One region of the Streptomyces sp. NPDC050287 genome, then DNA from elsewhere that is predicted to be linked to it. Evidence: riboswitches for the same ligand, from Rfam matches in the RefSeq annotation. Region 1 holds a riboswitch; each other region holds the start of a gene.
What was found. A riboswitch is a leader RNA that binds a small molecule or an ion and turns the genes downstream of it on or off. The one in region 1 is predicted to bind thiamine pyrophosphate.
Positions count from the first base shown of each region.

Region 2: it holds a riboswitch for thiamine pyrophosphate, as region 1 does, so the genes downstream of both, thiC (phosphomethylpyrimidine synthase ThiC) here and thiO (glycine oxidase ThiO) in region 1, are expected to answer to the same signal.
Region 3: it holds a riboswitch for thiamine pyrophosphate, as region 1 does, so the genes downstream of both, ACIBK3_RS30275 (thiamine ABC transporter substrate binding subunit) here and thiO (glycine oxidase ThiO) in region 1, are expected to answer to the same signal.

Region 1 is NZ_JBITIY010000001.1:476,280-486,286, reverse strand. It holds gene pknB (Stk1 family PASTA domain-containing Ser/Thr kinase) at 1-1,197, opposite strand, end outside; gene ACIBK3_RS02170 (thiazole synthase) at 1,349-2,143, opposite strand; gene thiS (sulfur carrier protein ThiS) at 2,147-2,347, opposite strand; gene thiO (glycine oxidase ThiO) at 2,344-3,507, opposite strand; TPP riboswitch at 3,505-3,616, opposite strand; gene ACIBK3_RS02155 (hypothetical protein) at 3,669-4,019, shown strand; gene ACIBK3_RS02150 (NAD(P)/FAD-dependent oxidoreductase) at 4,052-5,293, shown strand; gene ACIBK3_RS02145 (Rv2175c family DNA-binding protein) at 5,358-5,723, shown strand; gene thiE (thiamine phosphate synthase) at 5,890-6,576, shown strand; gene metF (methylenetetrahydrofolate reductase [NAD(P)H]) at 6,726-7,649, shown strand; gene ACIBK3_RS02130 (hypothetical protein) at 7,706-8,671, shown strand; gene ACIBK3_RS02125 (phytoene desaturase family protein) at 8,718-10,007, opposite strand, start outside.
Region 2 is NZ_JBITIY010000007.1:65,361-75,367, reverse strand. It holds gene ACIBK3_RS25505 (IclR family transcriptional regulator) at 377-1,171, shown strand; gene ACIBK3_RS25500 (SsgA family sporulation/cell division regulator) at 1,270-1,707, shown strand; partial or broken gene ACIBK3_RS25495 (YibE/F family protein) at 1,944-3,649, opposite strand; TPP riboswitch at 3,721-3,910, shown strand; gene thiC (phosphomethylpyrimidine synthase ThiC) at 3,903-5,705, shown strand; gene ACIBK3_RS25485 (hypothetical protein) at 5,917-6,780, opposite strand; gene ACIBK3_RS25480 (metallophosphoesterase) at 6,973-8,055, opposite strand; gene ACIBK3_RS25475 (LacI family DNA-binding transcriptional regulator) at 8,345-9,457, opposite strand; gene hisC (histidinol-phosphate transaminase) at 9,896-10,007, shown strand, end outside.
Region 3 is NZ_JBITIY010000009.1:116,577-126,583, forward strand. It holds gene ACIBK3_RS30240 (hypothetical protein) at 1-140, shown strand, start outside; gene ACIBK3_RS30245 (VOC family protein) at 247-663, shown strand; gene ACIBK3_RS30250 (LOG family protein) at 700-1,821, shown strand; gene ACIBK3_RS30255 (LAETG motif-containing sortase-dependent surface protein) at 1,980-2,696, shown strand; gene ACIBK3_RS30260 (maleylpyruvate isomerase family mycothiol-dependent enzyme) at 2,757-3,551, opposite strand; gene ACIBK3_RS30265 (ABC transporter ATP-binding protein) at 3,577-4,599, opposite strand; gene ACIBK3_RS30270 (ABC transporter permease) at 4,600-6,279, opposite strand; gene ACIBK3_RS30275 (thiamine ABC transporter substrate binding subunit) at 6,255-7,334, opposite strand; TPP riboswitch at 7,422-7,529, opposite strand; gene rlmN (23S rRNA (adenine(2503)-C(2))-methyltransferase RlmN) at 7,570-8,676, opposite strand; gene ACIBK3_RS30285 (hypothetical protein) at 8,754-8,930, opposite strand; gene ACIBK3_RS30290 (SRPBCC family protein) at 8,964-9,413, opposite strand; gene ACIBK3_RS30295 (phosphatidate cytidylyltransferase) at 9,588-10,007, opposite strand, start outside.

The DNA.
Region 1 (10,007 bases):
CAGCCCGGCCGCCTCCAGCCGGCTCCGGGCCTGCGCCTCGGTCTTCTCCAGCACTGGAGGGACCTTGGTGAACTGGCCGGAGTTGATGTACCAGACGCCCGCGCCCACCCCGAGGACCAGCAGCACGGCGGCGACGAGGGCGTAGACACGGCCCGGCGGGCGGGTACGGCGGCGCGGGGGCAGCGGCGGCCCGGACTCCAGCCGGCTCGTGCGGTGGATTCCGGGCTCGTCCTCGTTGACCGGCATGAGGCGCGGGATGTTCAGCGCGCGCGGGAGCACGCTCGTGCGGTCCTCGCCATTGTCGTGCGCCACGGAGACGGCCTGCGGCGGCACGGCGTCCAACTGGCCGTCGCTGAGCCTGGAGCGGGCCTCCCGCGCCTGGGCGAGCAGCGCGACCGCGTCGTACGGCCGCAGACCGGGGTTGCGGGCGGTCGCGGAGGCGACCAGTTCGTCCAGTTCGTACGCCAGCCCGGGCACGAGCGCCGACGGGGGCGGGACGTCCTCGTGGAGGTGCTTGTAGAGCACGATCGCCGGGGAATCCCCGTCGTGCGGCTTCTCGCCGGTGAGCATCTCGTGGAGGACGACCCCGCACGCGTACACGTCGACGCGGGGGTCGGCGGCGCCCGGCTGCTCGATCTGCTCGGGCGCGAGGTACGAGACGGTGCCGAGCACCGCCCCGGTGGTGCTGGTGACGGTGTCCACGGAGCGCACCAGCCCGAAGTCGGCGACCTTCACCCGGCCGTCGTCCCCTATCAGGACGTTCTCCGGCTTCATGTCCCGGTGCACGAACCCGGCCCGGTGCGCGGCGCCCAGCGCGGCCAGCACCGGCTCGAGGATGTCGAGCGCGGCCCTCGGCTGCAGTGCCCCACGGTCGCGCAGCACGTCACGCAGGGTGCAGCCGGCGATGTACTCCATGGCGAGGTAGACGTACGACCCGTCGGTGCCCTGGTCGAAGACCTGCACGACGTTCGGGTGGGCGAGTCGTGCGACGGACTTGGCCTCGCGGATGAACCGCTCGACGAAGGTCCCGTCAGCCGCCAGCGCCGGATGCATCACCTTGAGCGCGAGCACCCGGTCCAGGCGCGTGTCCAGGGCCCGGTAGACCGTGGCCATGCCGCCGACCGCGATCCGCGCGTCGACGCGATAGCGGCCGTCGAGCACCTGCCCGACCAGAGGGTCCTGAAGGGTCGTATCCACGCAGGTGAGTGTACGAGCCGCCGCTGACAGCGCTGCGGGTTCGGCCCTGATCGGGGTGGGACTGCAGCCGACCTGTGACCGATGTCGCACCGGCGTCCGGCTTCCGTCGCACCGGCGTCCGGCTTCCGTGGAACCTCTGGCGAACGTGGGTTCAGAAGGCGGGTCGTTCGGGATCCAGGCTGGCCAGACCCTCCGCGGGAGACGACGCCTGCGCGAAGTGCCGCCGGGGAATGCGCCCCGCCAGCCGGGCCAGCCGCCCCGCCTCGACGGCGTGCCGCATGGCGGCGGCCATCCGCTCCGGCTCCCGCGCCCGCGTCACCGCCGACGCCAGCATGACCCCGGCACACCCCAGCTCCATCGCCAGCGTCACATCCGACGCGGTACCGGCCCCCGCGTCCAGGATCACCGGCACGCGCGCGTGCTCCACGATCAGCTGGAAGTTGTGCGGATTGCGGATCCCGAGCCCGGACCCGATCGGCGAACCCAGCGGCATGATCGCCGCACAGCCGGCATCCTCCAGCTTCCGCGCCAGCACCGGGTCGTCGTTCGTGTACGGCAGCACCGTGAACCCGTCGTCCACCAGCGTCTCCGCCGCCTCCAGCAGCTCGATCGGGTCCGGCAGCAGGGTCCGCTCGTCGGCGATGACCTCCAGCTTGACGACGTCGGTGCCGAGCGCCTCACGGGCGAGGCGGGCGGTGAGGACGGCCTCGCCGGCGGTGAAGCAGCCGGCGGTGTTCGGCAGCACCCGGATGCCGAGCTTCGCCAGCACCGACAGCACCGAACCGTGCACGTCCGGACGGACCCGGCGCATCGCGACCGTCGTCAGCTCGGTCCCCGACGCGACCAGCGCCCGCTCCAGCACCTCCAGGCTGGGGGCACCGCCCGTACCCATGATCAGACGGGACGCGAAGGACAGGTCACCGATGACGAAGGGATCGTCGGCCATGGGTCAGCCTCCTTGGACGGCGGTGAGGACCTCGACGCGGTCACCCTCGGAGAGGGACGTCGACGGCCACTGCGCGCGCGGGACGACGGTTTCGTTGAGGGCGGCAGCCACTCCGGAGGGCGCCGGGGTGAGGGACTTCACCAGGGCGTCGAGTGCCGTACCGGGAGCCACCTGGCGCCGCTCGCCGTTGACCGAGATGTTCATGCGGGCTGCTCCGTGAGGGTGGCGGCGAAGCGCCTGGCGGTGAACGGGCGGGCCTCCTCGGGGAGTTCTCCGGTGACGAGGGCGTGCGCCAGGGCGTCGCCGGTGACCGGGGTGAGCAGCACGCCGTTGCGGTAGTGCCCGGTGGCCAGCAGCAGCCCGTCCAGCGCGGTCGGGCCGAGCAGCGGCGCGTTGTCGGGGGAGCCGGGACGCAGTCCGGCCCGGGTCTCGGTGAGCGGCAGCTCGGTGATGCCGGGCACCAGTTCGTGGGCGTCGCGCAGCAGCTCGTACACCCCGCCCGCGGTCACCGTGGTGTCCCAGCCGAGCTCCTCGCTGGTCGCGCCGACCACGAGTTCGCCGTTCTCGCGCGGCACCAGGTAGACATGGCTGCCGCGCACCACGGCCCGCACGGTCCGGCTCAGGAAGGGCGCGTACCGCTCGGGCACGGTCAGCCGCAGCACCTGCCCCTTCACGGGCCGCACGGGCGGCAGGACGTCCTCGGGCACCCCCGCCAGCCGCCCGCTGAGGCTGCCCCCGGCGAGTACCACCTGCTCGGCGCCCAGCGCGACCCCCTCTCGGGTGACGACACCGGCCGCCCGCTCCCGTACGACGGACAGCCGCTCCGCCCATGAGCGGTGGAAGAGCACCCCGGCCCGCTCGCACGCCGCCAGCAGGGCCTTGGTGAGCCGCCGCGGGTCGATCTGGTGGTCGCCGTCGACCCGGAGCCCCCCACGCACGCCCGGCGCGAGCATCGGCTCCAGGCGGCGGCACTCCCGGCCGGACAGCCACTCGGAGTCCAGCCCCGACTGTTGTTGCAGCGCGTGCAGTTCACGCAGATGGGCGCGGTCGTCGGCGTCCAGTGCGACGGCGAGCGTGCCGCTGCGGCGGTAGCCGAGGTCCTGGCCGGTGAGGTCGGTCAGCTCGGCCGCGAAGGCCGGATAGCGGCGGGCCGACTCCAGGTTCAGGCCGAGCAGGGTCTGCTCCCCGTAGTGCAGTTCCGTGACGGCGGCCAGCATGCCGGCCGCCACCTGGGCGGCCCCGCCACCCGGCCCGGGGTCCACGACGGTGGTGGCGAACCCGCGCTGTGCGGCCCGCCAGGCCGTGACCAGGCCGATGATCCCGCCCCCGATGACGAGGACGTCTGACGTACGTGAGGACGACATGGGCGTCCAGCCCCTCCCTTCGCCGGCATGACCCGGATCAGGTTCGTACGGTCGGAGGCCGCCAGCCTCCCTCTCAGCCCGGTGCGTCCGGGCTCCCGCGAGTGCTTTACGTTGGCCACCCTAGCCCGTGTTTCCGCGCCTCTGTAAGGGAGCCTTTCCTCATGCCCCGCTCGCTGGACGGCCTCGTCCTCGCCCCCGTCGCCGACCAGGCCCCCGGTCAGGTGGGCACCCGCACCAGGTTCGCGTACCGCGAGAAGGACGGCGAGATCTGGGCCGATTACGCGGGCGGGGACGTCGTACGCGGACACCTGGTGGGTACCCGGGAGGGCGACCGGCTGGACTTCCGGTACGTACAGCTCAAGCAGGACGGGACGACGTCCTCGGGGCACTGCGTGTCGACGGTCGTCGAACTGGCCGACGGTCGCGTACGGCTGGAGGAGAGCTGGGAGTGGGAGTCGCAGCCCGGCAGCGGGACGAGCGTTGTGGAGCAGGTCACGGCGCACGACGGCTGACTGACGGATCGTCAGTTGTCTATGGTGATCAGGTGAGCGAGCAGACGCAGCAAGAGGGCGGGGCATCCGGGCGGCGGGTGGTCGTCGTGGGCGCGGGCATGGCCGGGGTGCAGACCGCGGTCGCCCTGCGGGAACAGGGCTTCACCGGCCCCGTGATCCTGATCGGCGCGGAACCCCACCAGCCCTACGACCGGCCGCCGCTGTCCAAGGCCGTGCTGCTCGGCAAGGCCGAGGGCTCCGCATTCGACGTCGACTTCGAGTCCCTCGGCATCGAACTGCGGCTGGGCCGCGAGGTGCTGGGCGTGCGCCTCGCCGACCACGAACTGGACACCGAGGCCGGGCCCGTCCCGTACGACGTCCTGGTCCTCGCCACCGGCGCCGAACCCATCGCGCTGCCGGGCGCGGAAGGCGTACCCGGCGTGCATCTGCTGCGCACCCTGGACGACGCCGAGCGACTGCGCCCGGTGCTCGCCCGCCAGCACGACATCGTGGTCGTCGGCGCGGGCTGGATCGGCGCCGAGTTCGCCACGGCGGCGCGCGAGGCGGGCTGCGCGGTGACGGTCGTCGAGGCCGCGGACCGCCCGCTGGCCGGCGCGCTGCCCGCCGAGGTGGCCGCCCCGATGGCCTCCTGGTACGCCGACGCGGGTGCCGTACTGCGCACCCACGCGCGCGTGGAGCGGGTGGAACCCGGGGCCGTGCTGCTGCAGGACGGCTCGCGGCTGCCCGCCGGGGCCGTGGTCGTCGGCATCGGCGCCCGGCCCGCCACGGGCTGGCTGGCGGGCTCCGGCATCAGGCTCGGCACCCACGGCGAGGTCGTCGCCGACGACCGTCTGCGCACGTCCGCACCGGACGTCTACGCGGTCGGCGACTGTGCCTCCTTCCCCTCGGGAAGGTACGGCGAGCGCCTGCTCGTCCACCACTGGGACAACGCCCTCCAGGGACCGCGCACGGTGGCCGCGAACATCATCGGCGAGGCCTTGGGCGAACCCGCGGCCGTCTACGACCCGGTGCCGTACTTCTGGTCCGAGCAGTTCGGCCGTTTCGTCCAGTACGCCGGCCACCACGCGTCGGCCGACACCACCCTGTGGCGCGGCGAACCGTCCGGCCCGGCCTGGACGGTGTGCTGGCTGCGCGAGAGCCGCCTGGTCGCCCTGCTGGCGGTCGGGCGCCCCCGGGACCTCGCGCAGGGGCGGCGGCTGATCGAGGCGGGCACGCCGATGGACCCCGAACTGCTGACCGACCCGGCGCGGCCCTTGAAGGCCGCCACAGCGTAAGAGAAAACGGCAGGTCGGGCGGTCCTGGCTTCCGACTGTCAGTGCGGGATGGCAGGCTTGTCCCGTGACCGAGATTGACGCAAAGATCGATGCTCTCGTCCCCGCGTGGCTGACCCTCCCCGACATCGCCGAGATGCTCGGCGTCGAGGTGACGCGCGTGCGGCAGCTGGTCAAGGAGGGCCAGCTCATCGCCGTACGCCGTGGTGAGAACCGCGCGCTGCACGTCCCCGCCGCCTTCATCGACGGGGACAAGGTCGTCAAGGGCCTGTCCGGGACCCTGACGCTCCTGCGGGACGACGGCTTCACGGACGAAGAGATGCTGGAGTGGCTCTTCACCCCCGACCCGAGCCTGCCCGGCACCCCCGCGCAGGCTCTGAACGAGAATCGTGGCACGGAGGTGAAGCGCCGGGCCCAGGCGCTCGCCGTCTGATCCGAGCAGGCTGATCCGAAGACCGTTCCGGTGTACGGGCCGTGGTCCGCCGGGGCCACGGCCGCGGTTCACCACGGCCCGCGGCGGCCGACCGCACCGGTTCGCCACGGCCTGTACGCCAACGACATCGCCACCGACATCGCCATCCACATCGGGGGACGCGCCCATGCCCGACCGGTCCGACACGCCCGACACCGAGGCCCGTGCCCAGCTCGGCGACGCCCGGCTCTACCTGTGCACGGACGCCCGCAAGCGCCAGGGCGACCTCCCGGAGTTCCTGGACGCGGTGCTGGGCAACGGCGTCGACATCGTCCAGCTGCGTGACAAGAGCCTGGAGGCGGACGAGGAGCTGGGCCTGCTGGGCCTGTTCGCCGACAAGTGCCATCAGCACGGCAAGGTGCTCGCGGTGAACGACCGCGCCGACGTGGCGCACGCGGCCCGCGCCGCCCACCCCTGGGGGCCCGCCGTCCTGCACCTGGGCCAAGGCGACCTCCCGGTCCCGGCGGCCCGCGCGATCCTCGGCGAGGAGATCGTCATCGGCCGCTCCACGCACTCCGAGACCGAGGCCGCCGCGGCCGCCGTCCAGGAGGGCGTGGACTACTTCTGCACCGGTCCCTGCTGGCCCACCCCGACCAAGCCCGGCCGTCCCGCCCCCGGCCTCGACCTGGTCCGCCACACCGCCTCCCTCGCCGCCGACCGCCCCTGGTTCGCCATCGGCGGCATCGACCTCGGCAACCTGGACGAGGTGCTGGAGGCGGGCGCCCGCCGGGTGGTGGTCGTCCGGGCGATCACCGAGGCGGACGACCCGGGAGCGGCGACGGCCCAGTTCGTGAAACGGCTGCGGCAGGCGTAGCGAGCGAGCCCGCCGGCCCCCGCCGGGCAGGAAAGCCTGTCCGGCCACCTGCCCTCCCACCTGTCCAAAAGGTGGACAGGATATGGACAAATCAGGCAAAAATCCGTGATCCGGTTGGGTGACCGCCGCACCCTGGCTAACCTGCGGGTATGGCCCTCGGCACCGCATCCACAAGGTCGGACCACGCTCGCACCGTGCGTGACATGCTCGCAACCGGCAAGACGACGTACTCGTTCGAGTTCTACGCTCCGAAGACCGCGAAGGGTGAGCGGAATCTGTGGAACGCGCTGCGCCGGGTCGAGGCCGTGGCGCCCGACTTCGTCTCCGTGACCTACGGCGCGGGCGGTTCCACCCGCGCCGGCACGGTCAAGGCGACCGAGGCGATCGCCTCCAACACCACGCTCACCCCGATCGCCCATCTCACCGCGGTCGACCACTCGGTGGCCGACCTGCGCAACATCATCGGCCAGTACGCCGACGCCGGGATCCGCAACATGCTGGCCCTGCGCGGCGACCCGCCCGGCGACCCGATGGGCGAGTGGGTGCCGCACCCCCGCGGCCTCGCCTACGCCGCCGAACTCGTCGAACTCATCAAGGCATCCGGTGACTTCTGCGTCGGTGTCGCGGCCTTCCCCGCGATGCACCCGCGCTCGGACGACTGGGACGCCGACGTGCGGCACTTCGTCGACAAGTGCCGGGCCGGCGCGGACTACGCGATCACGCAGATGTTCTTCCAGCCGGAGGACTACCTGCGGCTGCGCGACCGGGTCGCGGCCGCCGGTTGCGAGACCCCGATCATCCCGGAGGTCATGCCGATCGCGAGTGTGAAGACGGTGGAGCGGATCCCGTCCCTCACCAACGCGGCCTTCCCGCCCGCCCTGAAAGAGCGGATCCTCACAGTCAAAGACGATCCGGCGGCGGTACGCTCCATTGGTATCGAGTTCGCCACGGAGTTCTGTGCCCGGCTGCTGGCCGAGGGAGTGCCCGGTCTGCACTTCATCACGCTGAACAACTCCACGGCGACCCTGGAGATCTACGAGAACCTGGGCCTGCACCATCCACCGCAGGCCTAGACCGGCCGCACCGGTTTACGACACACTGCGTAGCGGCCACTGGGAGAGGGGCGTACATGGGCTGGACGGTCCTCTACATCGCGTTCGGCGTCGTCGCGTTGTGGCTGCTCGGCGAGGTGTTGCTGCAGTACAAGGCACGCCTGCGCTGGCGGCTGCTGGCTTTCGCCGGTTTCCTCGGCGTCGTGTTCGGCGTGCTGCTCCCCTCGGTGATCGTCATCGGTCTGGGTGCGATCGCCTTCGCGGTCGGCCAGACCTACGTCACGCTCTCCTTCCGGCGCGGCTTCGCGGCCGGCTGGGCGGTCAGCCGCCCCGGCGCCGACGGCACCAAGCGGCGCCGCGGCAAGGCGGACCACCAGGACCCGACGCTGGAGGTCACCGACCTCGAGGCGGGCGACGCGGGCTACGGCGACGACACCGACCACCGTCAGAACACCGGCGCCTACGGTCACGACGACGAGTACGACCGTGACGACGTGTTCACTCCCGCCCGCCCCGTCGGCGCCACGGCCGCCGAGTCCACCGCCGTGTACGAGCCGCAGCCGCTGCCCGACGACACCGGTTCCTACGGCGTCTACAACTCCGGTTACGCGGCCGCCGACGGGTCCTACGCCACCGCGGGCCAGCAGACCCAGGACCAGTACGCGACCGCGGCCGCCGACCCGTCGTACTCCTACGACGGCTACACCGGCTACGACCAGCAGCAGTACGGCTACGACGCGGCCGGGCAGCAGCAGTACGCCGCCTACTCCGATCCGTACATCGGTACCCAGGCCTACGGCGGTGCCGGCTACGACGCCTCCTACGGCGGCCAGCAGCAGTACGGGCAGCAGGGCTACGGCCAGGACCAGTACGGCACCGGCACCCACGGCGACACACCGGGCGGCGGGGTGTGGGTGCCGCAGCAGCGCAGCACCGACGACCCGTACAGCGACCTCCCGCCGGAGCAGCAGCAGTACGGGCAGCAGGGCTACGACCAGAACCAGGGCCAGGGCAACGGGTTCGACGAGCAGTACCGGTTCTGAAGCGGCGCCCGGCTGTACCGCCGGGCGTTCACCGAGGACCGGGCGTTCACCGAGAGCCGCGGAACTCCGGTCCCTCCACGATGAGTCCGGCGACGAGTGCGCCCGACATGCCCGCGTGCGGGAGACCGCCGCCCGGATGTGACCAGCCGCCGACGGTGAACAGGCCCGGTATGCCAGTGGTGTTGGCCGGGTGCAGCAGGCTTCCGCCTGCGGCGGCGAGGGCCGGGGCGGGAACCGCTCCACCCTCCGCGCCCGTCGCCTCCGCGATGTCGGCCGGGGTGCGGACCTCGCGCCAGAGCAGGCGGTCGCGCAGGTCCGGCACCGCGTGATCGGCGGCGGCGAGCATGGCGTCGGTGTACCGGCCGACGACTTCCGGCTCGGGGTGGCCCGCCGGGAACACGGCGGTGAGCGTGATCGCCTCGTGCTCCGCGTCCGGGACCAGCTCCGGGTCGTCGGGCCGCAGCACGGTGACCGTCGGGCCTCCGGTCATCGGGTGGTCCGTGCCGAACAGGAACTCCAACTCGCCCTCCCGGTCTTGCGCATGCACCACCGTCCGATGCGCCGTACCCTCCGGGCGCCCTCCGCGCAGCGCCAGCAGCACCGTCATCCGGCTCGGCAGGCCACGCTGCGGCGGGACCCCGCCCCCGCCCCGCACCGCGGTGTTCCGGGTGAGGCGGCCGAGCACCTCGGGTGCGACGCCGGCGATCACGAAGTCCGCCTCCGCCACGGTGCCGTTCGCGAGCTCGACCCCGGCCGCCCGGCCGCCCTTCTCCAGCACGCCGGTGACCTCGGCGCCGAAGACGAACTCGACCTTCCTGGCCACGCACCGCTCGTACACGGCACGCGCCAACTCCCGTATCCCGCCGCGGAGATACCAGGTGCCGAAGGCGTGCTCCAGGTACGGCAGCACGGCCGCGCTCGCCGGGGCGGTCCGCGGGTCCAGGCCGTGCGCGAGGGCGTGGCTCTCCAGGAGGGCCGCGAGGCGCGGGTCGCGCAGCTCCCATGCGCCGACCTCGGCGAGGGTGGTGGCCCTGCGGGTGCGCAGCAGACGCTTGTGCGGGACCGACGGATAGGGCTCACGGTCGGCCAGCACCGACCAGTTCGGCCACAGGGGTTCCTCCAGGAGCGGCCGGCGGGTCCGGTCCCAGGCCTCGCGGGCACGGACCAGGAAGTCGCCCCAGCGCTGACCGGCGCCCGACCCGAGCGCCTCGTCCAGGGCCGCGACCGCGCCCGCGCGCGAGGCGTTCGGCAGCGACACCTCAGTGCCGTCCGCGAAGACGTGCCGCGCCGACGGGTCGACCTGGACCAGCTCGACGCAGGACTCCAGCGGCTCCTT
Region 2 (10,007 bases), on a different contig from region 1:
CGCGCGAGGGAAGTTTCCGAGCAGGCCGTCTGCGAGCGGCGGCGGACGAATAGAGTCCGGAACCCGTCGCGGGGGATGACCCCGTGAGCGGCGAACACCCACTCCCGTGTTCCCCCGGCACGGGCCGCCCCTCGCGCTATGGGAGTGCCCCTTGGCCACGGTCGACACCGCCCCCACGGAACCCCCCGCACCCTCCGTGCCCGCCCGGACAGGCGCTCCGGCTCCGGGATCCCGCATCCGGCCACCCGAGCAACCCGCACCCCCGACCGGGCGACCGCGCTCGGCCGCACCTTCCGAGCGAGCCGCACCGCCGGCACAGTCCCACTCGACCGCGACCCCTCCCGTACAGCGGCACGCGACTCCCGTACAGCGGCACGTGACCCCCGTACTTCCGCATGCGACGGAACCCTTCGCGCCGCCCCACTCCACGACCCTCATCGGGTCGGTGCAGCGCGCGATGCGTCTGCTGGAGGCCGTCGCCGATCACGAACACGGTGCGCCGGCCAAACAGTTGGCCCGCGAGACGGGTCTGGCCCTCCCGACGGCGTACCACCTGCTGCGCACCCTCGTGTACGAGGGCTATCTGCGCCGGGACAAAGGGCTGTTCTTCCTCGGAGAGGCGGCCGAGCGGCTGGGGAGCAGCGGAGCGCGGCAGAAACGTCGCAGCACCGTCGTGGACACCCTCGCCGACTGGCGTGACGCCATCGGTGTCCCCGTGTACTACGCCATGTACCGCGACGGTGAGATCGAGGTCGTCTGCGTCTCCGACACCCCCGGCAACCCGGCGGTCGAGGAATGGGCCGACTTCCGCGAGACCGGGCACGCGCACGCCATCGGTCAGTGTCTGCTGGCCCAGCTGGACGAGGAGGCCCGCCGTGACCACCTCGACCGCCACCCCGTGCAGTCCATCACCCCGTACACGGTGCGTGACAGCCACAGTCTGCTCCGGCGGCTCGAACGCATGCGGCGCATGGACCCCGTGACGGAGCGCCAGGAGTACGCGCTGGGCACGGTGTGCGCGGCCATTCCGATCACCGTGGGCACGACGGCCGCGACGATGGCCATTTCCCTCCCCGCGCACCAGGCAGATCGTCTCCCAGCGGCGACGCAGCAGTTGCAACACGCCATGGGACGGCTGCTGGGGTCACTCGCGATCTCTATCAGTATCTGAAAACTCACTCCTTGTGATCTGCCATATACGTTCAGCAAGATGCCACCAGTGTCAGAGGGATCATTCCCGGCCAGTCGACGTCACACGACGGGGTAGCGATGCGCGAGACCGTACAAGCAGAGGTCATGATGAGCTTTCTCGTGTCCGAGGAGCTCTCCTTCCGCATCCCGGTGGAGCTGCGCTATGAGACCTGTGATCCCTACGCCGTGCGGCTGACCTTCCATTTGCCCGGCGACGCGCCCGTGACCTGGGCGTTCGGTCGTGAGCTGCTGATCGACGGGGTGGGCCGCCCGTGCGGGGAGGGAGACGTACGGGTCTCGCCCGCCGACGCCGACACTCTGGGTGACGTACTGATCCGGCTTCAGGTCGGCGGCGACCAGGCACTGTTCCGCTCGTCCACGGCCCCGCTGGTCGCCTTCCTCGACCGCACCGACAAGCTGGTGCCTCTGGGCCAGGAGGGTGCCCTGGCCGACTTCGACGCGCACCTCGACGAGGCGCTGGACCGCATCCTGGCGGAGGAACAGAGCGCGGGCTGAAGCGTTCCGGCGGTGACGGTGCCGGAACGCTTCACCACGGCCGTAGGTCACTTCTGCTCGGGTGACGGGGCAGGAGGGTGACCCGCGGTCTGGGTCTGGGGGCGACGGGCGAGCTCGTGGCTCAGCTCACGTGATGGCGCGGGGCGACCGGCGCGCCTGGTGACCGCGAGTGCCTGCCGAGGTGGGCCGAGCGGTTCGCACCTCGGCCGTTGTTCGGGCCGGCCGCACCTCCCGCGTCAGCGCTTGCGACGACGTCCCTTTCCACCGCGTGCCGGAGCCGGGGGCTCGGCGGCAGTGACCGCTCCCGTTCCGGTCGTCGCTGCCGCCGGCTCCGTACCAGGCCGGTCGGCCGAGACCACCAGGGCCGCGAGGGCCGTGGTGACCGGTACCGACGCGACCAGGCCGATCGAGCCCACCAGGGTGCGCACGATCTCCTCCGCGACCAACTCGCTGTTGGCGACCGTTCCCACGCTGCTCTGGGCGATCGAGAAGAGCAGCAGCAACGGCAGCGCGGCGCCCGCGTAGGCGAGGACGAGTGTGTTGACGACGGAGGCGATGTGGTCGCGCCCGATCCGTATGCCCGCCCGGTACAGCCCGCGCCGGCCCATCGACGGGTTGGCCTCGTGCAGCTCCCAGACCGCCGAGGTCTGCGTGACCGTCACATCGTCCAGTACGCCGAGCGAACCGATGATGACGCCGGCGAGGAGCAGACCGCTCATGTCGATGGACGGGTACAGGCCATGGATCAGACCGGTGTTGTCGTCCGTGTTGCCGGTGAGCGCGGCCCAGCCGATGAACAGCGAGCCGAGGACGCCGATCAGCACCAGCGAGATCAGCGTGCCCAGTACCGCCACGGAGGTTCTGGCCGACAGGCCGTGGCACAGATAGAGGGCGATCAGCATGATGGCGCTCGCCCCGATCACGGCCACGAGCAGTGGGTTCGAGCCCTGCAGGATCGCCGGCAGGATGAAGAAGTTCAGGATCATGAAGCTGATGGCCAGCGCCACCAGCGCCATGACACCGCGCAGTCGGCCCACCACCACGACGGCGATCGCGAAGATCCCGGCGAGCAGGGACGTCGGCAGTCGGCGGTTCACGTCGGCGACCGAGTACTGCAGGTCCCTCGGTGCGGAGGGCTCGTAGGCGACCACGACCTTCTCGCCCTCATGCAACTGCCGTGACTGGTCCGGCTGCACGATCTCGGTGAACGTGCGGCCCTTGTCCTTGCCGGTGTCGACCCGGATCGTCGCCCTCTTGCAGGTGCCGTTCGCCTGTTGCCGGGCGGACGAGCCCTCGGCGGTGGAGGTGTCACCGGTCGGAGTACCTCCGGAGGCGTTGACCGACTTGCAGCTGACGCTCTCGACCTTGCTGACCGTCGCCTGCTGGGTCTGCCGGTCGAAGCCGACACCGGTGCGCTCGTGCCCCGGCGCACCGCCCGGCCACAGCACCGCGAGCCCGACCAGCACCGCGCGCCGAACGGGATCAGGATCGCCGCGATGACCTTGCGCAGGTGCCTGGAGACGGGCGTGGCGGGCCCGTGACTGTGCGAGTGGCCATGCCCGCCGCCGGAGCCCGGGCTGTGGCCGTCCCCAGGGCCGTGCCCCTCGCCCGGGCCCGGACCGCCACCAGGGCTGTGGCCGGCACCCGGCCTGTCACCGGGGCCGTGACCGTGGCCGGTGCTGTGTCCCGCGCCGGGGCCGCGACCGTTGCCTTGCCCGGGCACTTGCCCACTACCGGATCCGGAGCCGCGGTCGTATCCACCTCCGCCTCCCGAGCCGTGGTCCTCCCCGCGCTCGCCGGTGTGGTCGTTCCCGCCTCCGCCGCCGAACCAGTCGCCGCGTCCACCACCGGAACCGCCGTCTCCACGGCGCGGGCCGTTGCCGGCTCCGGGCCTCCGCGGCGGCTCGGGCGGTGGATACGGGGGCTGATGTGGCGTGGTCACCGCCCGATCATCGCAAGAACGGCAGAGGCCCACTGTTCACCGCGCCCCACATGACGCTAGCGTGGAGGCACCTTTGCACACGCGGGAGCTCGGAGCACCGGGCTGAGAGGGCGCTGACCTCCGTCCCAGCGATGTTTCACGTGGAACGTCATCTGGATCCAGTGACGTTTCACACGAGACGTCGACGGACGGAAGCCGCTGCGTCGACCGCCGAACCTGTTACCGGGTAATGCCGGCGTAGGGAGTAGGTCTCATGACCAACAAGGACGCACGCACGCCTGTCTCCAACCAGGACGAACCGCTCAATCAGGGCGAAGAGTCCCAGGAGGCCGGGAAGTCCATCGGCTGGCACAAGGCGTACGTCGAGGGCTCACGCCCCGATCTGCGGGTGCCGGTCCGTCAGGTGCACCTCACCAACGGGCAGTCGGTCACGCTCTACGACACGTCCGGTCCGTACACCGACCCGCACGTCGACACCGATGTCCGCAGGGGTCTGCCGCCGCTGCGGGAGAACTGGATCATCGCCCGCGGCGACACGGACGAGTATGCGGGCAGGCCCGTCCGCCCCGAGGACGACGGGCTCAAGCACACCTCGCCGCGCGGCGGGCTGCGCAACCTCGACGCGGTCTTCCCAGGCCGGCCGCGCCTGCCGCGCCGCAGTCGCGACGGCAACGCGGTCACCCAACTCGCGTACGCCCGCCGGGGCGAAATCACGCCCGAGATGGAGTACGTGGCCGTCCGGGAGAACGTCTCCCCCGAGGTGGTCCGGGAGGAGATCGCGGCGGGCCGGGCCGTGCTGCCTGCCAACATCAACCACCCGGAGATCGAGCCGATGATCATCGGCAAGCGGTTCCTGGTGAAGGTCAACGCCAATATCGGCAACTCCGCGGTGACGTCCTCCATCGAGGAGGAGGTCGAGAAGATGACCTGGGCGACCCGTTGGGGCGCCGACACGGTCATGGACCTGTCCACCGGCAGCAACATCCACACCACCCGCGAGTGGGTGCTGCGCAACTCCCCCGTCCCCATCGGAACAGTGCCGCTCTACCAGGCGCTGGAGAAGGTCGACGGTCGCGCCGAGGAGCTGAGCTGGGAGATCTACAAGGACACGGTCATCGAACAGGCCGAGCAGGGCGTGGACTACATGACCGTCCACGCGGGCGTGCGCCTGCCCTACGTGCCGCTGACGGCGCATCGCAAGACCGGGATCGTCTCCCGCGGGGGCTCGATCATGGCCGCGTGGTGCCTCGCGCACCACAAGGAGAGCTTCCTGTACGAGAACTTCGAGGAACTCTGCGAGATCCTCGCCGCCTATGACGTCACGTACTCGCTGGGCGACGGTCTCCGGCCGGGCTCCATCGCGGACGCCAACGACGAGGCGCAGTTCGCGGAGTTGCGCACGCTCGGGGAACTCAACCGGATCGCGAAGCGTTTCAACGTTCAGACCATGATCGAGGGCCCGGGCCATGTTCCGATGCACAAGATCAAGGAGAACATCGACCTTCAGCAGGAGATCTGTGATGAAGCTCCGTTCTATACGCTCGGCCCGCTGACCACGGACGTCGCGCCGGCGTACGACCACATCACCTCCGGCATCGGTGCCGCGATGATCGCCTGGTGGGGCACGGCCATGCTCTGCTATGTCACGCCCAAGGAACACCTGGGCCTGCCCAACCGTGACGACGTCAAGACCGGCGTCATCACCTACAAGATCGCCGCCCACGCAGCCGACCTCGCCAAAGGGCACCCAGGTGCGCAGGAGCGGGACGACGCGCTGTCCGACGCCCGGTTCGAGTTCCGGTGGGAGGATCAGTTCAACCTGGCCCTCGACCCGGACACGGCACGGGAGTTCCACGACGAGACCCTGCCGGCCGAGCCCGCCAAGACGGCTCACTTCTGCTCGATGTGCGGGCCCAAGTTCTGCTCGATGAAGATCTCACAAGACATCCGCCGCCGGCATGGCGGGAGTCAGGAGGAGATCGAGGAGGGCATGGCCCAGAAGTCGAAGGAGTTCGCGGCGGCGGGTAACCGGGTGTACCTGCCGATCGCGGACTGACCGGCAGTCCGCACGTAGGGCCCGCGTCCGCCCGGCGCGCGGGCCCGGCCGGCCCGGTGGTCTCAACGACCGGGGGCGGTCGGGTGCGGCGGCAAGAGCGAGTGGTTGCGGGCAGAAGGGCGCACTCCGGCACGGCTGGTGGCCGGGTCTTCGGCTTGCGCTTCCCGGACGGGGCTGGTGGGGGGCGCAAGCCGAGGGGCTGTTCCGGCTGTTACTCCGGTTTGTGCTCCGGCCCCCCGAAGTCCGGGCTGGAGTAGTCCGGGCTCGTGAAGCTCGGGCGTGAGCCGGTGGCGCCGTCGTCCGGGCTGCTGAAGCCGGGCCGGTCGTAGCCGAGGTGCGGCATGCGGCTGGTCGGCGCAGGCGGTGCCGTACGACGCAGTGCTGCGGTGCCGGGATCGGCGAGGGCCTCCCGCAGAAACGGCAGGATGCCGCGCTCCAGCAGTGCCTCGAGCCAGGCTTCCCTGGCCCGGGTCACTTCCGCGGTCATCTCGCTGTAGGGTCCGGCCTCGAGCGAGGGCCGGTTGCGCAGGGCGGTCAGGAGCAGTCCGACGGCGGCGACGAGGATCGCGGCCGCGGTCATGGCGCCGAACACCCATCCGGCGGTGAGCATGGTCTGGGCGAACGCCGGCTCGGGGTCGAGCATCTTGAGGATGTAGCCCACGAGCAGGAAGATCGCCGCGGCGGTTCCGGCCAGGACGGGTGCCAGGACCGCGACGACGGCGATGGCTCCCGCGCCGGTGGTCTCGGCGACCTCTCCCATGGTGGTGGCGAGCCCCATCGTGGCCGTGCCCGGCTCCGCGGAGCCGGTGTCACGGTGGGACGACGGGGTGGACGGCGCCGGATGGCGCAGTTGCTCGCGGACCTTCACGTAGTGCTGGTACTCGGTCGCCGCGGCCGCCGTGATGAGTGCGGTGGCGTTGAGCGCCATGGTGCGCAGCTGTTCCGGGTTGAGCCGCTGTCCGACAGCGGCCAGTTCCGGGCGGGTCGGTGCGGAGCGCAGCGCCTCATCGAGGATCCGCTCGTATTCCTGGCGGTCCTCGCTCAGCAGGTGCTGCGGAACGCTGTTCATGTGCATCCCCCGATGCTCCGTAGGGCTTGGGGCTCGCACGCTGACGAGCCGTCGGGCAGAAACGGAGGGGAGCCTGCTACGGATAAGCCGATGGTAGAGCGATGACGGTACGGCGTGACAGGGGGTTTACCGAAAATGCGCTGTGGCCTGTGCCGTCACCGGCCGGTCCGGCGTGGGGAACGTCTGCCCCGTGAACGTTCAGACATCCAGCGGCAGTTGCTGGACCAGCAGCTTTCCGGCCATGGTCACTCCGCCGTCCATGGCGATGGCGAGTCCGTCGGCGTAGAGGTGCGGGCCCTCGACAACGGGGCCGGCCGGGTCCTCGCCCTCCTCGGAGCCGACCTCGCCCAGGAGGTAGGGGATGGGGCTGTGGCCGTGGACGATGCGGGTGCCGCCGTAGGTGTCGAGCAGGGAGCGCACATGGTCGGCGCCGCCCTCGTCGCGGAAGGAGAAGCGCTTGGTGAACTTGCGGAACAGATCCCACACTTCGTCCGCGTCGTTGCGCGTGATGGTCTCGCGGACGGTGTCGTTGACCGCTTCGATCGAGTCGCCGTAGTCGAGGTAGGCGGTGGTGTCGGAGTGGACGAGCAGGTGCCCGTCGACCTCCTCCATGGCGTCGAGGCGGGCCATCCACTGCAGATGGTGGTCCTGGAGGCGGTCCATGTCGGTCTTCTGGCCGCCGTTGAGCAGCCAGGCCGCCTGGAAGGTGGCGGTGCCCGCGCCGGAGTTGACCGGGGTGTCGCCGAACCGCTTGGCGCCGAGCAGGAGGAGCTCGTGGTTGCCCATGAGTGCCTTGCAGTAGCCGCCGGCCGCGGCGGCCTCGGCGGACAGCCGCATCACGAGGTCGATGACGCCGATGCCGTCCGGGCCGCGGTCGGTGAAGTCGCCGAGGAACCACAGCCGGGCGGTGCCCGCGCACCAGTTGCCCGCGGCGTCGAGGAGGCCCTTCTCCTGGAGCGCCGCGACCAGTTCGTCGAGGTAGCCGTGCACGTCCCCGACGACGAAGAGAGGGCCGGGGCCGACCGTGGGCTGTGGGGCCGGGAGGGAGGCGGGATCGACGGCCGTCTGCAGCGTGTCGCCCCGGTTGATGACCGGCAGGTCGCGCTCCGTGGGGGTGTAGCCCTCCGGGTGGTCCACCGGTTCCTCGACCGGGCTGACCGTGTCACCGGTGTGCACGCCCTGCGGGTACGGACCGGTCTCGTGGACGTACGCGGGTACCCGGAAGTCGCGCAACGTCGCCGTCCGCTCCGCCTCGGGTCCCTGACCGGCCCCCTGAGTCATCAGACCCCTCCACCATCGCGCCGCATCTGCACCGCTTCGGACTGCCTGGTCGCAGCGGCCCGCGGTGTCGTGGGCCCATCATAGGAATGCGGATCGCGTCGTGTGATGACCCAGGGGTGGTGAATCGGAGCAGGACTCCCGTTCACCGTGGCTTTCGCCCCGATTGGGCAGGGGTTCGACCGTCCGGTGACCGACCGCTGAGCGTTCCGGCGACCCGCCGGTGAGAGCCTGGTCACCGCCTCCGCACTGCCCGGCCGAACGTGCTTGCCGCCTTCCCCGGTCGCCCGCGCTACTTTCCCGCGGGGGAGCGCGGCGCGCTGACCGTCGTCCGCGGCGGACGTCGCTGGGACGAGGTACGCACGATCAGTTCGGTCGGTATCACCTGCTCGACCGGCCGGTCCGACTCGAGCCCCTCGATGGCGTCGATGAGGAGCTGAACCACGGCTGTGCCGATGCGGCGCGGTTTCAGGGAGAGCGTGGTGATGGGCGGCTCGGTGTTGGCGTACACGGTGGACTCGCTGCAGCAGACCAGCAGCAGGTCGTCCGGTACACGCAGTCCGTAGCGACGGGCGGCGGCGAGCAGGTCGGTGCCGTTCGGGTCGAACAGGCCGTAGACGGCGTCCGGGCGGTCGGGGCGGGCGAGCAGCCGGTCGGCGGCGACGGCGCCCGCGCACGGATCGTGCGCTGGGTAGGCCTCGTACACCGGATCCTGGCCCACCCGCTCGCACCAGCGCAGGTACGCGGTGGTGGACAGATGGGTGTACGTGTCCGTGCTGGTCCCGGTGAGCAGGCCGATGCGGCGGGCGCCGGCGTCGGCCAGGTGGTCGAGGATGCCGAGGACGGCGGCCTCGTGGTCGTTGTCGACCCAGGCGGTGACCGGGAGCGCGCCGGCCGGGCGGCCGTCGGATACGACCGGTAATCCCTGCCGGACCAGTTCGCTGACGACGGGGTCCTGGTCGGACGGGTCGATGACGACCGTGCCGTCGAGTGCGACGTTCGACCAGACGTCGTGGCGGGAGGTCGCGGGGAGGATGACGAGGGCGTAGCCGCGGGCGAGCGCGGCCGAGGTGGCGGCCCGCGCCATCTCGGCGAAGTACGCGAACTCGGTGAAGGTGAAAGGTTCATCCCCGTACGTCGTCACGGTCAGACCGATCAGTCCGGACTTGCCGGTACGGAGGGTGCGGGCGGCGGCCGAGGGCCGGTAACCCAGCCGGTCGGCGACCTCGCGGACATGGCGTCGGGTGGCGTCCGGGAGCCTGCCCTTCCCGTTGAGGGCGTCGGAGACGGTCGTGATGGAGACTCCGGCGGCGGCGGCAACGTCTCTGATGCCCGCCCTGCCCGGCCGGCTGCCTCGCCGAGAGGTTTCCGCGCGGCTCACCTGGTGCTTCCCTGCTGCTGTCATGGCGAGCCGATAGTAGGGCTCATGCGGTGGGGTAGGGCGGACGCATATGCACGCGTTGACAGACACGTTTCTGCAAGGTCACGAGGGGCCAATTACCTTGGAAAGTAAGGGAGTTGAGGGATCTTCCGGTAGGACGTGACGTGTCGGCGTATCCCGGCCTGCCAACTCGCGGATGTTTCGAAGAGGTCTCAACTCACCTTGACGAGCGATGCGCGCCACGGCGTGAGCCACCGGCGCGTAGATATATGTGATCGCGCCCCTGGATTCCTGTGCCTTCGTACGGTGATGCGCGTGACGCCGAGGGGACAGCCGGTGCCGGGACGGCGGCGGACGAGGTTGTCGCGCACCTGTACGCAGCGGCGCCGAATCCTCATAGGGTGAGGAGCAATGGAAGCCGGCGGTGCTGATGGTCAGCCGGTGGTCACGAGGAGGACTGCGGTGAGCGAGACGAGGCCCAAGCTGCGCGCCGAGCTGGAGGGCATCCCCACCTATGTGCCGGGCAGGCCCGCCGCGGCCGGCGGCCCGGTGGCCTACAAGCTGTCCTCCAACG
Region 3 (10,007 bases), on a different contig from region 1:
CCGCCCTGCTGCGGCTCGGCGCACCGGCCGCCATGCTGCGCGGCGCCGCCGCCCTGCGCGCCGGCGCGCTGCTGGCCCTGTTCGGCCCGCTCACCCTGCTCGTGGCAGAGCTGGCGGCCCTCCCGCTGGCGGCCCGCTGACACAGTCGTACGACATCCGTACGAAAAAAGTCTCCGTCGGGCGATGAGTTCCGCGGGGTGGCACCGTCTACCCCAGCGAACAGCACGGACCCGATGGGAGAGACCGATGACCTCGACGTACCAGCAGATGATCTTCATCAACCTGCCCGTGAACGACCTCGACGCCTCGAAGAAGTTCTTCACCGAGCTGGGCTACTCGATCAACCCGCAGTTCAGCGACGAGAACGCGGCCTCCGTGGTGATCAGCGACACCATCGTCGCCATGCTGCTGACCAAGCCGTTCTACGCGACCTTCACCAAGAAGGAGATCGCCGACGCCACGAAGACCAGCGAGGTCCTCGTCGCGCTGAGCGCCGAGAGCCGCGAGAAGGTCGACGAACTGGTGGAGAAGGCGCTCGCGGCGGGCGGTTCCCCGGCGGGCGAGACGCAGGACCACGGCTTCATGTACGGCCGTTCCTTCGACGACCCGGACGGCCACACCTGGGAGGTCATCTGGATGGACCCCACGGCTGTGGAGAGCTGAGCCCCGCCGTGTCCGGAAGCCTCCTAGCATGGGCGGGTGCAGACGATGCCCGCCCATGCGGCCCACCACAACGACCGTGAGATAGAGACGCTGGAGGAGTTCGACGCGACGGTCTCGGCGCGCGGGACCCTCGCCGGATTCCGTGTCCAGGGCGTCGACCTGACGGACCGTACCCGCGAACTGCTCTCCACGGACACGGCCACAGCGGTCTTCCTCGGCTGCCGGATGCGCGAGGACGCCGCCGCCAAGGTCCGCGTGGACGGCGCGCTGGTGTTCCCGCCCGTTCCCGATCTGCCCTTCGACCCGTACCGGGGCCTGGTCTACTCCCCGGACGAACTCTTCGAGAACCTCGCGGACGGCTACGAGGCCACACCCGACGCCCGCGCGTACGCCTGGTTCCAGCAGACCAAGGCCGACGGCGACATATTCGCCTCCATGCTGCGCGCCGTCCACGACGACGCCGTCTCCGACGCGCTCGACGAACTCGTGCGCGGTGCGCGGGTGGTGGGCGTGATGGGCGGTCACGCGATGGCTCGCGGGACGGAGGAGTACGCCGGCGCCGCGCGGCTCGGCCGGGAGCTGACCCGTGCCGGTTTCACGGTCGCCACCGGCGGCGGCCCGGGCGCGATGGAGGCCGCCAACCTCGGCGCGTACGCGGCGCCGTACGACGACGAGATGCTGACCGAGTCGCTCCGTGTCCTGGGCAAGGCGCCCCGGTTCACGCCCTCGGTCTCCGAGTGGGCGCGGGCCGCCTTCGAGGTGCGTGACCGCTGGCCGAAGGGCGGGCCCTCCGTCGGCATCCCGACCTGGTTCTACGGCCATGAGCCGCCGAACGCCTTCGCCGGGCACATCGCCAAGTACTTCGCCAACGCCACCCGTGAGGACGGCCTGCTGGCCCGCTCCACCGCGGGAGTGGTGTTCCTTCCGGGCGCCGCCGGGACCGTGCAGGAGATCTTCGACAACGCGACGCCGAACTACTACGAGTCGCGTGGCGAGCCGACACCCATGGTCCTGGTGAACCGGGCGCACTGGACGGAGCGGCTGCCCACGTGGCCCCTCTTGCGGGCGCTCGCCCGGGAACGGTCGATGGAGTCCCGTATCGCCCTCGTTGACCGGATCGAGGAGGTCCCCGAAGCCTTGAAACGTCTCGGTGGTTAATAAGCAGGCAAAGCGAACCACGGCAGGCGGCATATGCATTGACACTACTTATGCAGCGCTTATAGACCTGTGAGCCTGCTGGGGAGGCTGATGTGACTCTGACGTCACGTCACCACCCCTTCCACCCCCCGCATTTACGCTTCCCGTGAAGGACAAACGTGGCAGTCCTGTCCCTATCCCGTCGTACCGCCGTGCGTACGGCACGCATCCTCGGTGTCGCCTCCGCCTCGGCCGCCCTCGCGCTCGGTGCCGCGGGCAACGCGCTCGCCTGCAACATCAATGAGTTCTCCGCCGAAGCCAAGTGCGACGGCACCAAGGGCGTCATCATCGTCACCGACAAGGACGCCAGCGGTACCCCGGCGACCGTGACCGTCTACCTCGAGAACAACGGCTCCGACGCGAAGCAGGTCGGCTCGCAGGACATCATCGGTTCCCGGGCGGGCGAGACCATCACCTTCAGCGAGGACTGGTCGCCCAACGCCGAGTACCGTATCCGCGTCCAGGCCGGGAAGGACAAGGATCACCTGATCGTCGACAAGGACATCACGCCGAACCTGACCACCCCGTCCGAGGGCTGCTCCAAGGACGAGTCGACCCCGCCGGCCAGCCCGTCGCCGTCGCAGTCCGCCTCGACCCCGGCCGAGGAGTCCGACAGCCCGGCCCCGACGCCGACGCCTTCGCAGGCCGAGAGCACCGCCCCGGCGGGCGCGGCGAGCAATGCCCCGTCCCCCGCGGCCGGTGAGTCCAACCTGGCCGAGACCGGCGCGAACTCCAACACCGGCGTCATCGCCGGCGTGGCCATCGCCCTGGTCGCCGTCGGCGGCGGCGCGGTCTTCCTCGGCCTGCGCCGCCGTGGAACGAACAGCAGCCGCTGACACTCCGTCACGAACAGCTGTGGCCCGTCCCCGTTCCGGGGGCGGGCCGTCGCCGTGTCGTCAGAAGCTCGCCCGTTCCAGCCAGAACTCCAGCAGGGCCCGCTCGCCGAGTACCTCCACCTCCGGACTGTCCAGCGGCAGTCGGCGGTAGAAGGCGAGCAGCACGGCGGTGAGCGGTCCGCGCAGGGCGACGGTCGCCTTCTCGTGTCCGCGGCGCCAGGCGACGGCGTCGTCGGTGAGCTCGACCATCCACTCGGCGTTCAGCTCCGGCGGAGTGTCGGTGGCGTGCAGATGGATGCTGCGGCCCGGGCCGCGCAGTTCCCTGACCCCGTCCTGCGGCTGGGTCCGCTGGACGAACTCCACGATCTGCAGCCATTCGTCGATCGCGTCGGCGGCCACGTCCGGGGCGACCTCATAGGGCAGCCCGGCGGCGAGGGTGGCGTCGGCGCGGTGGATCGTGACCTCGTGGGCCATCCGGCGGGCCCAGAACCCCGAGGTGTGGATCCCGGCCCACGCCCACACCTTCGTGTCCGGCCCGGCCTCGCGCAGCGTGCGGACGATCATCTCGCCGGTCTCCGCGAGCCAGGCGTCCAGCGCGACGGCGTCGCCGGTGACCTCCGGTCCGTCGCCCAGCGGCAGCTGGTCCTCGGGGATGTCCGCGTCGGCGCGCGTCCGCACCAGCAGCTCCACCCAGCGCAGGGCACCCCCCGTGTGCCGTACGAGCTGTTCCAGCGACCAGTCCGGGCAGGTCGGCACGGTCACCGACAGATCGGCCCCGGAGGTCACCACGGCCCTCAGCAGGCCGACCTGGTGGGCGATCTCGTCGCAGTAGCGTTCATGGGTGAGCAGCGTCATGCCGCGAACCCTAGGCGGACCGCCCTCAGCCGAGCACCACGATTTCCGCCGCGTCGAACTCCACCCCGACCGTGTCCCCGACCTCCGGCGCCTCCCGCAGCGCGCACGCCGCCTCCAGCCGGGGCGCGTCCTCCTCGGGCTGCAGACGGACGGCGACATGCGTGCCCTTGAACGTCCGCGCGGCCACCGCGCACCGCAGCCCCGCGTCCGCGCCCACCAGCCGTACACCCGCCGGCCGCACCAGCAGGCAGCGCACGCCCTGCGCGGACCCCGCGGGGACCGGCAGCTTGCCCCACGGGGTGTCGGCGGCCTCCCCGGCGACCGTGCCCCGCACGACGTTCTCGAAGCCGAGGAACCGCGCCACGAACTCGTCCGCGGGACGCTGCCACACCTCAAGTGGCGTACCGGACTGGGCGATCCGCCCGTCCCGCATCACGACGACCCGGTCGGCGAGCGCGAACGCCTCCCCTTGGTCGTGCGTCACCGCGAGCACGGTCGTCCCCAACCGCCCGAACAGCTCCCGCAGTTCGACGACCAGCCGCTCCCGCAGCGACCGGTCCAGCTGCCCGAGCGGCTCGTCCAGCATCAGCAGCCGCGGCCGGGGTGCCAGAGCCCGGGCCAGCGCCACCCGCTGCTGCTCCCCTCCGGACAGCGAGGCGACGGCCCGCCGTCCGGCCCCGGGCAGCCCGACCAGCTCCAGCAACTCCCGTACCCGCTCGTCCTGTCGCCCCTTCGACGCGCCGTGCATCCGCAGCCCGAACGCCACGTTCTGGCCCACGTCCCGCTGCGGGAACAGCTGATGGTCCTGGAACATCAGCCCCACCCCCCGCTTGTGCGCGGGCACCCCCGCCTGGTCGCGCCCGTCGAGCACCACCCGCCCGCCGTCCAGGGGCTGCAGCCCGGCCACCGCCCGGAGCAGCGTCGACTTGCCGCTGCCGCTGGGCCCCAGCACGCACACGATCCCGTGCTCGGCGACATCGAGGCCGACCCCGTCCAGCACGGCCCGCTCACCGAACCGTACGGTCGCGTCCTCAAGGCTCAGCAGCATCTAGAACTCCCCGGTCCGGTCGGTGCGCAGCCGCTCCAGGACCAGCAGGGCCGCCGCGCACACGATCATCAGAATCGTCGAAAGGGCCATCGCCTGCCCGTAGTTGAGTTCACCGGCCCGCCCGAGCAGTCGCGCCACGGCGACCGGCAGCGTCGGGTTGTCCGGCCGCGCGATGAACACCGTGGCGCCGAACTCCCCCAGCGACACGGCGAACGCGAACCCCGCCGCGACCAGCAGCGCCCGCCGCACCATCGGCAGATCCACCTCGCGCCACACCCGCCACGGCGACGCCCCGAGCACGGCCGCCGCCTCCCGCAGCCGTACGTCCACCGCCCGCAGCACGGGCAGCATGGTCCGTACGACGAAGGGCACGCCGACCAGTGCCTGCGCGAGCGGCACCAGGATCCACGAGGCCCGCAGATCCAGCGGCGGCTCGTCCAGCGCGATCAGGAACCCGAACCCGACGGTCACCGCGGACACCCCGAGCGGCAGCATCAGCAGCGCGTCGAATCCCCGTACGAACCGGCCCGCGTCACGCCGCGTCAACGCGGCGGCGGCCAGTCCGCCGATCACCACGGCGATGGCGGTCGCGGCGACGGCGTACCGCAGCGAATTGCCGATCGCCTCGATCGGCGGGACCAGGAAGATCCCGCCGTCCTCGCTGGTCAGCGCCCGGTAGTAGCCGAAGTCGGGCACGTCTAGGGACCGCTGCACCAGCACGGCGAGCGGCAGCAGGAGCAGGACGGCGATCGAGGCGAGGACCCCCGCCAGCAGCGCCCACTGCCCGGTCCCGCGCGGCCGGCGCGCGGTCACGGAGGCGTCCACCAGCCGCAGGGCGGTCTCCCGGCGCCGTACGGTCCACGCGTGCAGGGCGAGGACCGCGCCGACCGCGACGAACTGGACGATCGTCAGCACGGCGGCCGTGGACAGGTCGAAGATCTCGGAGGTCTGCCGGTAGATCTCCACTTCGAGGGTCGAGAAGGTCGGCCCGCCGAGGATCTGCACCACACCGAAGGAGGTGAAGGTGAACAGGAAGACCATCAGCGCGGCGGCGGCGACGGCGGGCGCCAGAGCGGGCAGCGTGACCTGCCGCCAGGCCGCGAGCCTGGACGCGCCGAGCATCCGCGCGGCCTCCTCCTGCCGCGGATCGAGCTGCGACCACAGCCCGCCCACGGTCCGTACGACCACCGCGTAGTTGAAGAAGACGTGCGCGAGCAGGATCGCCCACACCGTGGTGTCCAGCCGTACGCCCCACAGCTCGTCCAGCAGCCCGCCGCGCCCCACCAGCGCCAGGAACGCCGTCCCGACGACGACCGTCGGCAGCACGAACGGGACCGTCACCACGGCCCGCAGGACCTGCTTGCCGGGGAAGTCGAAACGGGCGAAGACGTACGCGCCCGGCAGCGCGACCAGCAGGGTGAGCGCGGTGGAGGCGCACGCCTGCCAGGTGGTGAACCACAGGACGTGCCGGATGTCGGACTGCGCCACGACATCCGCGATGCGGCCCAACTGCCAGCGCCCGTCGACCTTGAGGCCGCGCGCGACGATCGCGGCGACCGGATAGGCGAAGAAGACCGCGAAGAACGCGACGGGCACGGCGACGAGGCCGAGCCGCGCCGCCGCGCTCTTCCTGCTCTTGCGGCCCTGGCGCGGGGCTACTTCAGTACCAGCGAGGTCCACGACTTGACCCACTGGTCACGGTGGTCGGCGATCCGGTCCGGGGCCATGGTCTCGGGGTTCTTGGCCTGCGGCCCGAACTTCACGAACTCCTCCGGCACCTGGGCGCCCTCCCGCACCGGGTAGACGAACATGTTCAGCGGCATGTCCTCCTGGAACTCCTTGGTGAGCAGGAAGTCGAGGAACGCCTTGCCGCCCTTGGTGTTCTTCGCGTTGCTCAGCAGGCCCGCGTACTCGGTCTGGCGGAAGCAGGTGCCGGTGGCGACGCCGGTGGGCGCCGTCTTCGGCTTCGGGTCGGCGTAGATCACCTCGGCGGGCGGCGAGGAGGCGTAGGACACGACCAGCGGCCGGTCGGCCTTGGCCTTCTTCCCGCCGGCGGACCCGGAGAACTCCTCGTTGTAGGCCTGCTCCCAGCCGTCGACGACCTTGACGCCGTTGGCCTTGAGCTTCTTCCAGTAGCCCTGCCAGCCGTCGTCGCCGTACTTGGCGGCAGTCCCGAGCAGGAACCCGAGGCCCGGCGAGGAGGTGGAGGCGTTCTCGGTGACGAGGAGGTTCTGGTACGCCGGCTTGACCAGGTCGTCGAACGAGGTGGGCGGGGTCAGCTTGTGCTTGCTGAAGTACGCCTTGTCGTAGTTGACGCAGATGTCGCCGGTGTCGATGGGCGTGACCCGGTGCTTGTCCTGGTCGACCCGGTACCGGGACTCGACCTGTCCGGAGCCCTTGGCCTCATACGACTGGAAGAGCCCGTTGTCGAGGGCCCGGGACAGCAGGGTGTTGTCGACGCCGAAGAAGGCGTCGCCCTGCGGGTTGTCCTTCGTGAGGATGGCCTTGTTGACGGCCTGCCCTGCGTCGCCGTCCTTGAGGACCCTGACCTTGTACCCGGACTGCTTCTCGAAGTCCGCGAGGACGTTCTTCGACACGGCCCACGAGTCGTGACTGACGAGGGTGACGGTCTTGGAGTCGCCGCCGGTCCCGCCGTCGGACGATCCGCACGCGGACAGGCCGACCAGACCCAGCCCGACGACCACGGCCGCGAACCGCCTGCTGGTGATGCTCACTGAATTCCTCCTGGGTGACCAGGAAGAGACGCGGCCCCGCCCGGGACCGCCGGAGGATTCCACCGGCTCCCGGGCAGGGCGCAACAGCTTGAGTGATGACCGAACTTCCTACCCAGAATGACCTGGGCAAGGTTCAGAGGGTCTGCGGCCTGGTTGCCGCACTCTCAGCGCTGTGGCGCTCCCCTGTCGGAATATGAAGACGTCGGGATATGAAGATGTACGGACGGACGTCACACTACCGCTCGGTCGCGGCGAGCTGACCACACGCCCCGTCGATCTCCTGTCCACGGGTGTCCCGGACAGTCACCGGCACACCATGAGCGGCGATGGCGTCGACGAACGCCTTCTCGTCCTCGGGTCGGGAGGCGGTCCATTTCGACCCGGGCGTCGGATTGAGCGGGATCAGGTTGACGTGCACGGGCTTGCCCCTGAGCAGCCGTCCGAGCCGGTCACCGCGCCAGGCCTGGTCGTTGATGTCCCGGATCAGCGCGTACTCGATGGACAGCCGCCGGCCGGACTTCTCGACGTACTCGAAGCCGGCGTCGAGGACCTCGCGCACCTTCCACCGGGTGTTCACGGGGACGAGGGTGTCGCGCAGTTCGTCGTCGGGGGCGTGCAGCGAGATGGCGAGGCGGCACTTGAAGCCCTCGTCGGCGAAGCGGTTGATCGCCGGGACGAGTCCGACGGTCGAGACGGTGATCCCGCGCTGCGAGAGCCCGAGCCCGTCCGGCTCGGGGTCGGTGAGCCGACGGATGGCACCGACGACCCGGTTGTAGTTGGCGAGGGGCTCGCCCATGCCCATGAAGACGATGTTGCTGAGCCGCGCCGGGCCACCGGGGATCTCCCCGTCCCTCAGCGCGCGCATCCCGTCCACGATCTGGTGCACGATCTCGGCGGTGGACAGGTTCCGGTCCAGTCCCGCCTGCCCGGTCGCACAGAACGGGCAGTTCATCCCGCACCCCGCCTGCGAGCTGATGCACATGGTCACCCGGTCCGGGTAGCGCATCAGCACCGACTCGACGAGCGTCCCGTCGAACAGCCGCCACAGCGTCTTGCGGGTGGTGTCCTGGTCGGTCGACAGATGCCGGACGACCGTCATCAGCTCGGGAAGCAGCGCCTCCTGAAGCCGGCCGCGGGAGCCGGCCGGGATGTCGGTCCACTCCCCCGGGTCGTGCGCGTACCGCGCGAAGTAGTGCTGCGAGAGCTGCTTGGCACGAAACGGCTTCTCCCCGACCGCGGCCACCGCTTCCTTACGCTCGGCAGGCGTGAGATCGGCAAGGTGCCGCGGCGGCTTCTTGGCTCCGCGCGGGGCGACGAAAGTGAGTTCTCCGGGCTTAGGCATGGCTGTACCAGTGTCGCAGATCGAATCATGTGACCCTGGCCGCAGGGATCGGAGCCCGGCCCTGCCCCGTCGGCGCCTCAGAAGAGCCCGGCCACCAGCCCGACGACCCACGTGCCGTAGGTCTTCCAGCGGTGGGACTTACGGCAGTACAGGCGCGGCCTGCGGCGACCGCCCTGGTCGATGAGTGTCTCGCACCAACGGCAGGGCAGGTCACCGTGATACCTGCCGTCCTCCCCCAGACGTGCTCTCCCCATGGCCGGACTGTAAGGGACCGCCGTCCGAGTGGTCTACGCCACGTCACGCTCCAGCCGCTCCTTCAGGAGCTGTTCGTCACGCGGCAGCTCCTTGCGGAGCTGGCGGCGGACGAAGAGAGGGACCAGGACCTTGCCGAGGCCGTGGCCCTCGAAGTCGGCCTCCATCGTCACGCGCGAACGCCGCCCCTGGTCGAGGGGTTCGACCTCGCCGTGGACGTGTGGCCTGACAGGGCCGTCGACACCGTGCAGACCCCAGCTGTACGGCGGGACGACCTCGGTGAACTCCAGGGTCATCGGCATCTCACGGGTGCCGACGCGCCGGGTGACCCGGACCAGGGAGCCCTCATGGGGCGGGCCTTCGTCGAGCCGCTCCGCAGCGACGGCACTCAACTGCCATTCCGCCAGGTGGGAGGAGTCTGTGACATACGCGAAGACGTCGTCGGGGCTGCAGTCGATGTCGATCACTTCTCGGATGGCGGACATCGCGCCCTCCTTCCAGCGTGCACCCGTTTGAGGTACTTACAACTAAATCGTCCCATTCGACGGACGGGGATGCCATCGCCCGTCCCCGGGAACGCGAGAAGCCCCCGCCGAAGCGAGGGCCCCACGAAAGCGGCGTACGAAGGATGGGCGCGCGATGACGAACGGTACGAACGGTCAGCCCGACCCTACGAAGATCACCAGCAGCAGCCAGACCACAGGAGCCGTGGGCAGCAGCGAGTCCAGCCGGTCCATGATGCCGCCATGGCCCGGCAGCAGCGTGCCCATGTCCTTGATGCCCAGGTCCCGCTTGATCATCGACTCGCCGAGATCGCCGAGCGTGGCGCTTGCCGCGACCGCGAGCCCCAGCAGCAGGCCCTGCCACCACGTGCCGTCGTCGATGAGGAACTGCGTGCACAGCGCGCCCGCCACCATCGCGAACGACACCGCGCCCAGCAGGCCTTCGCGGGTCTTTCCGGGACTGATCCGCGGGGCGAGCTTGTGTTTGCCGAAGCGCCAGCCGACGGCGTACGCGCCGGTGTCGCTCACGACGGTCAGGAGCAGGAACGTCAGCACACGCCACGGTCCGTCGTCGGC